2 linked regions of the Anaerocolumna chitinilytica genome follow. The protein of the gene in region 1 binds, or shares a complex with, the protein of each later gene. Links are inferred from orthologs where the notes say so. Each region holds a gene or a part of one and is shown in the gene's direction. Other genes may lie near its edges.

The links.
Region 2: the proteins of secY (region 1) and secG are in contact, whole or in part, in a crystal structure (PDB 5AWW), measured with the Thermus thermophilus proteins. The link is inferred for Anaerocolumna chitinilytica from one-to-one orthologs. Residues at the interface, in WP_096411648.1 of Thermus thermophilus: Leu14, Gln16, Arg17, Phe20, Ile34, Pro35, Pro37, Ile72, Arg108, Arg109, Asn112, Gln113, Arg116, Ile117, Ile120, Pro145, Gly146, Trp147, Phe152, Phe155, Val156, Val159, Thr160, Val162, Ala163, Gly164, Ala166, Leu167, Trp170, Glu173; in WP_223903268.1 of Thermus thermophilus: Tyr5, Ile9, Tyr12, Leu13, Ala16, Leu19, Val20, Val23, Leu24, Gln26, Glu27, Pro28, Gln30, Gly31, Ala32, Asp34, Leu35, Met36, Gly37, Gly38, Ser39, Ala40, Asp41, Leu42, Phe43, Ala45, Arg46, Val48, Tyr53, Thr56.

What each region holds. Positions count from the first base shown.
Region 1 is NZ_AP023368.1:5,048,565-5,051,823, reverse strand. The notes cover bases 306-3,233. They hold secY (preprotein translocase subunit SecY), read left to right. Parts: upstream 306-1,069; coding sequence 1,070-2,398; downstream 2,399-3,233. Other genes in these bases: map (type I methionyl aminopeptidase), read left to right, coding at 3,140-3,233; bsdcttw_RS22015 (adenylate kinase), read left to right, coding at 2,471-3,112; rplO (50S ribosomal protein L15), read left to right, coding at 626-1,066; rpmD (50S ribosomal protein L30), read left to right, coding at 416-598; rpsE (30S ribosomal protein S5), read left to right, coding at 306-403. Also shown: more of rpsE, read left to right, coding at 1-305; more of map, read left to right, coding at 3,234-3,259. UniProt on the Bacillus subtilis protein: The central subunit of the protein translocation channel SecYEG. Consists of two halves formed by TMs 1-5 and 6-10.
Region 2 is NZ_AP023368.1:4,089,588-4,092,836, reverse strand. What follows is about bases 190-3,107. They hold secG (preprotein translocase subunit SecG), read left to right. Parts: upstream 190-1,489; coding sequence 1,490-1,726; downstream 1,727-3,107. Other genes in these bases: rnr (ribonuclease R), read left to right, coding at 2,033-3,107; gpmI (2,3-bisphosphoglycerate-independent phosphoglycerate mutase), read left to right, coding at 190-1,423. Outside these bases: more of gpmI, read left to right, coding at 1-189; more of rnr, read left to right, coding at 3,108-3,249. UniProt on the Bacillus subtilis protein: Involved in protein export. Participates in an early event of protein translocation.

The sequences.
Region 1 (3,259 bases):
AGCTTTAGTAGTAGTTGGTGACAAGAACGGCCATGTTGGAGCAGGCCTTGGAAAAGCGACTGAAATTCCGGAAGCTATTCGTAAAGGAATTGAAGATGCTAAGAAAAAGCTTATTTCATTTCCTATTGATGAAAATGGAAGTGTTCCTCATGACTATACAGGAAAGTTCGGCAGTGCAACTGTTCTTTTAAAACGTTCCGCAGAAGGTACCGGTATCATTGCTGGTGGTCCTGCACGTAACGTATTAGAGCTTGCCGGATTCAAGAACATCCGTACAAAATCACTTGGCTCCAATAACAAGCAGAACGTAGTTCTGGCAACTATTGATGGATTAAGCCAGTTAAAGACACCCGAGGAAGTTGCTAAACTCCGCGGTATCACTGTAGAAGAGCTGTTAGGCTAAGGAGGTCTTAAGATGGCAGATAAATTAAAAATTACTTTAGTAAAGTCTACAATCAGCTCAATTCCTAAGCACAAGAAAACAGTGGAAGCATTAGGACTTAAGAAGCTCCACAAAACGGTAGAATTACCCGATAATGCATGTGTAAGAGGAATGGTTGATCAGGTAAGACATTTAGTAAAAGTGGAAGAAATATAATCCAAAAATAGTAAGGAGGTGTACTAGATGAATTTATCAGAATTAAGACCGGCAGAAGGTTCCAAACAAAGCGGAAACTTCAGAAGAGGCCGTGGACATGGTTCAGGTAATGGTAAGACTGCAGGTAAAGGACATAAAGGACAGAAGGCACGTTCCGGCGCACCCAGAGTAGGTTTCGAAGGTGGTCAGACACCTTTTATCAGAACCTTACCAAAGAGAGGTTTTACTAATAGAAACACAAAAGAAATCGTAGCAATCAACGTAGACAGACTGAATGTTTTTGAAGATGGTTCTGTAGTTACAATAGATTCCTTAATGGAATACGGCATTGTAAGGAACCCAAGAGATGGTGTTAAGATCCTAGGAAATGGAGAACTTACTAAGAAGCTTGACGTAAAAGTATCTGCATTCAGCGAATCTGCTGCAGAGAAAATAAAAGCTCTTGGTGGAAATGCTGAGGTGATTTAGGAGATGTTTAAAACAATCCGAAATGCTTTTAAGATTAAAGATATAAGAAATAAGTTAGTGTTCACTTTAATTGCATTAATTATAGTAAGAATTGGCTGTCAGCTCCCTGTACCTGAAATAAACAGGGAGTATTTCTCCCAATGGGTTGGCAGTCAGACTTCATTAGGTTTCTTTGATACTTTAACTGGTGGCTCTTTCACTCGGATGTCAATACTTGCTCTGAATATTACACCTTACATTACAGCATCCATCATTATGCAGCTTCTTACTATTGCTATTCCTAAATTGGAAGAGCTGCAAAAAGACGGTGAAGACGGAAGAAAGAAAATCGCCGAGTTTACACGTTACCTGAATGTTGCTTTATCCTTAATTGAATCCATCGCTATGGCAATTGGATTTGGTAGATCAGGATTACTTATCGGCGGTATTACTTTCTCTAACGTAGTAATTATTGTAGCTACTTTAACAGCAGGTTCTACCTTCCTGATGTGGTTAGGTGAAAGAATTACAGAAAAAGGCGTTGGAAATGGTATCTCAATTGTCCTTTTAATTAATATCATTGCAAAGTTGCCAAGCGACTTCACAAACCTTTTCAGAACCTTTGTTACCGGTGCTGCCAGTGTAATTAACGGTATTATAGGTGCAGTTATAATCATCTTAGTAACTGTATTTGTAATTGCATTTGTAGTTTTACTGCAGAGTGCTCAGAGAAAAATCCCTGTTCAATATGCAAAAAAAGTACAAGGTAGAAAAATGGTTGGTGGACAATCCTCCCATATTCCTTTAAAAGTAAATACCGCAGGTGTTATCCCGGTAATTTTTGCCGGTTCTATCATGCAGTTCCCTATCGTTGTATCTTCCTTCTTTGGAGTACAGCCTGCAAGAGCTCATGTATGGCCTAAGATATTATACTTATTAAACCAGAATAACTGGTGCGATTTCACAAGTTTTGGTGAGTTTAAGTATACCCTAGGATTACTAATGTATATTGTTTTAATCATCTTCTTTGCTTATTTCTATACTTCAATTACTTTTAATCCACTTGAAGTATCTAATAATATGAAGAAACAGGGAGGCTTTGTACCTGGCATTCGTCCTGGTAAGCCTACGACAGAATATCTTACAAAAGTTGTGAATAACGTAATTTTAATCGGTGCAATCGGCTTAACCATTGTTTCTGTAGTTCCCATTTTCTTCTCAGGAGCATTTAATGCAACGGTATCTTTTGGTGGTACATCCATCATCATTATCGTTGGTGTTGTTCTGGATACTATGAAGCAGATTGAATCTCAGATGTTAGTACGTCATTACAAAGGATTCTTAAATGATTAATAAAATATAGAACAGCTGCAGGCGGGGCACAGCCCCGCCATTTGCAGATTTCTTGTAGAAGGGAGTAACACAATGAAGATCATTATGTTAGGCGCACCAGGCGCTGGTAAAGGAACACAGGCTAAAAAAATAGCAGAAAAGTTCAAGGTCCCTCATATTTCAACAGGTGATATTTTTAGAGCTAATATCAAGAATGGCACAGAACTAGGTAATAAGGCAAAGGTTTATATGGACCAGGGCCTTTTAGTACCCGATGAACTTGTAGTTGACCTTGTAGTTGACAGAGTAAAACAGGCAGACTGTGAAAAAGGTTATATACTGGATGGATTCCCTAGAACAATTCCTCAGGCAGAGTCATTAGATAAGGCTCTTCTTGCTATTGGCGAGAAAGTAGACTATGCCATTAATGTTGAAGTGCCCGATGGTGATATCGTAGAGAGAATGGCTGGAAGAAGAGCTTGCTTAAATTGCGGAGCTACTTACCATCTTGTAAATATTCCTACCAAAGTTGAAGGAATCTGCGATGTTTGCGGTAGTGAAATCGTATTAAGAGAGGATGATAAGCCGGAGACAGTTTTAAAACGTCTTGAGGTATATCATAATCAGACTCAGCCGTTAATCGATTATTATAACAAGCAGGGAATTTTAAAAGAAGTAGACGGAAGAAAGACCATGTCTGATACTTTTGAAGATATCCTGGAAATACTCAAATAATGAAAGAAACAGATGCAGGGAGAGCTTATGTCAGTAACAATTAAGTCAGAAAGAGAAATTGGTTTAATGCGGGAGGCCGGGAAAATACTTTCAGCCGTCCATGAAGAACTAAGAGCAATTATAGTACCGGGGATAACTACCATTGAT
Region 2 (3,249 bases), 960 kb from region 1 along the record:
TTGGGAAAAAGGATATGCCAGCGGTCTGGCAGTAGGACTTCCGGATGGTCAGATGGGTAATTCCGAAGTTGGTCATCTGAATATGGGTGCCGGAAGAATTATTTATCAGGAGTTAACAAGAATTACAAAAGAAATCCAGGATGGAGATTTCTTTCAGAATGAAGCATTAAAGCAGGCAATGGAAAACTGCAAAGTAAATAATTCGGATCTTCATTTATTCGGCCTTTTATCTGATGGCGGTGTACACAGCCATATCACACATGTCTATGGTTTACTGGAGATGGCTAAAAGAGAAGGCATTCAGAATGTTTATGTGCATGCTTTCTTAGATGGAAGAGATACTCCTCCGACTTCCGGTAAAGGTTATGTTATTGCTCTGGAAGAGAAAATGCAAGAACTTGGAGTTGGTAAGGTTGCTTCTGTTATGGGACGTTACTACGCTATGGACCGTGACAATCGTTGGGATAGAGTAGAAAAAGCTTACCGTGCTTTAGCTAATGGTGAAGGAGTAGAGGCAGTAAGCGCCCCGGAAGCTATTCAGGCTTCTTATGATAAAGAAGTAAATGATGAATTTGTAGTACCTGCAGTAGTGACAGAGAATGGTAAACCGGTTGCTGTAATAAAAGAAAAAGATTCCGTAATTTTCTTTAACTTCAGACCTGACCGTGCAAGGGAAATAACCAGAGCATTCTGTGATGATGAATTTACAGGCTTTGTAAGAGCTAAGGGCAGAATGGATTTAACGTATGTATGCTTTACCGATTATGATGTTACCATTGGACATAAATTAGTTGCTTTCCATAAAGTTGGAATTAATCATACCTTTGGAGAATTTCTTGCTGAGAATAATTTAAAACAGCTTAGAATTGCAGAGACTGAAAAATATGCCCATGTAACCTTCTTCTTTAATGGTGGTGTGGAAGTGCCGAACGAAGGTGAAGAGAGAATTCTCGTTAGTTCTCCTAAAGTTGCAACTTATGATTTACAGCCTGAAATGAGCGCTTACACAGTAGCTGAAAAATTAGTTGAAGCAATTGAATCCTTAAAATATGATGTTATTATCGTTAACTTTGCAAATCCTGATATGGTTGGTCACACCGGTATTGTTGAAGCGGCTGTGAAAGCGGTAGAAGCAATTGATGATTGTGTGGGCAAGGTATATGATGCTCTGATTAAAGTTAACGGCCAGATGTTTATCTGTGCAGACCATGGAAATGTAGAACAATTAATCGATTATGAGACAGGTGAACCTTTTACAGCTCATACCACCAATCCTGTTCCTTTTATTCTTGTAAATTATGATAAGGAATACGGTTTAAAAGAAGGCGGATGCCTGGCTGATATCGCACCGACCCTTATAGAGATGATGGGTATGACAAAACCTGTTGAAATGACCGGAAAATCACTGTTAATCAAAAAATAAGCTTAAGAGGTTGTCTTTTTTATAGACCTGTGTTATAATCAAAATAGTGCGTTAGGAGGTGTCGTAATGGAAGTATTAAAAATAATCGTAACTATTATATTTGTGCTCGCGTGCCTTGCATTATCCGTATGTGTATTAGCACAGGAAGGTAAATCTGCCGGTCTTTCCGGTTCTATCAGTGGTTTAGCAGATACTTATTGGGGCAAGAACAGAAGTAGATCCAAGGAAGGTGGTTTATTAAAAGCAACCATCGCTCTTAGTGTTATTTTCTTCGTTTTCTCCATCGTTTTAAATGTTATATAATTAAACTTCAAGATAGGTTGATAGAAACATCCTTGAACCCATATGGTTTCAAGGATGTTTTTTATTTTATAAATTTTTATGCTGTTAATGTTCAGCACTAGCGTTAATCATGGGATATAGAAAAATACAGTATTAAATACAGGAGAATTATGGTATACTTAGAATAATAATCTAGTAGAATGGCACTAATTGAATATAAAATTATATAACCCTGATGATTTTATAATTAAAAATTATGGAATACTAATTCTGAAGTTTATTTAAGCTGAATAATCATGACATTGCATTTAAAAAGAAAGAGGATATATGGATAAAATATTATTAGAAGAAAGAAAAAAAATTCTGCTTGAATTTATAAGCAGTACAGAATACAAACCAATGAAATTAAAAGAAATGGCGACAATTTTGCAGGTACCAAGAAATGAAAAAAGTGATTTCAGAGAAGTACTGGAAGCTTTAGCCGCTGATGGTAAAATTGAGGCGGATAATGCAGGCAAATACAGGGTATCGGATAATAATACAAAAACTGGAACATTTTCAGGTACTCAGAGGGGGTTTGGATTTGTAATAGTCGAAGGGGAAGAGGATGATATCTTTATACCGGAGAATGCTACAAAAGGGGCTCTTCATAATGACAAGGTACTTGTAAGTGTAAGAGAAGGGCAAAAAGGTAAAAGAAAAGAAGGAGAAGTCCTTCGGATATTGGAGCGCAGTAATTCAACCGTTGTAGGTACCTTTGAACAAAGCAAGAATTATGGATTTGTTATTCCCGATAATACCAAATTCGGGAAAGATATCTTTATTCAAAAGGAGCATACCAAAGGGGCTGTTAACGGACATAAAGTAGTTGTGAAACTTACGAACTTTGGCGATAAACTAAAGAACCCGGAAGGTAAAATCATAGAAATTCTGGGCCATATCAATGACCCGGGAGTTGATATCAAGTCGGTTATCGCAGCTTATAATCTGCCCTTGGAGTTTCCGAAAGAAGTGTTAGATCAAGTAGAGACAACAGAAGAAGAAATTGATAAAGCGGAGCTTGTTGGACGAACAGATTTAAGAAACCTTCCTACGGTAACAATTGACGGAGAAGATGCAAAAGATTTGGATGACGCCATTACTCTTTCAAAAGAAGGTAATATCTATCATCTGGGTGTTCATATTGCGGACGTTTCCCATTACGTAAGGGAGAATACGCCTTTGGATAAGGAAGCATTAAGCCGTGGAACCAGCGTGTATTTAGTGGATCGTGTAATCCCGATGCTGCCTCATAAATTATCTAACGGAATCTGCTCCCTGAATGCAGGCAGTGACAGATTAGCTTTAAGTTGTATCATGGATATAGATGATAAAGGTACGGTAATCGGACATGAAATTGCAGAAACAGTTATTTGTGTAGACAGGCGAATGACTTATACAAGTGTTAAGAAGATACTGGAAGAGGAAGATGAAGCGGAAATAGAAAAATATGAGGATTTTGTTCCGATGTTTCGATTGATGGAAGAACTGGCAGAAATCCTTAG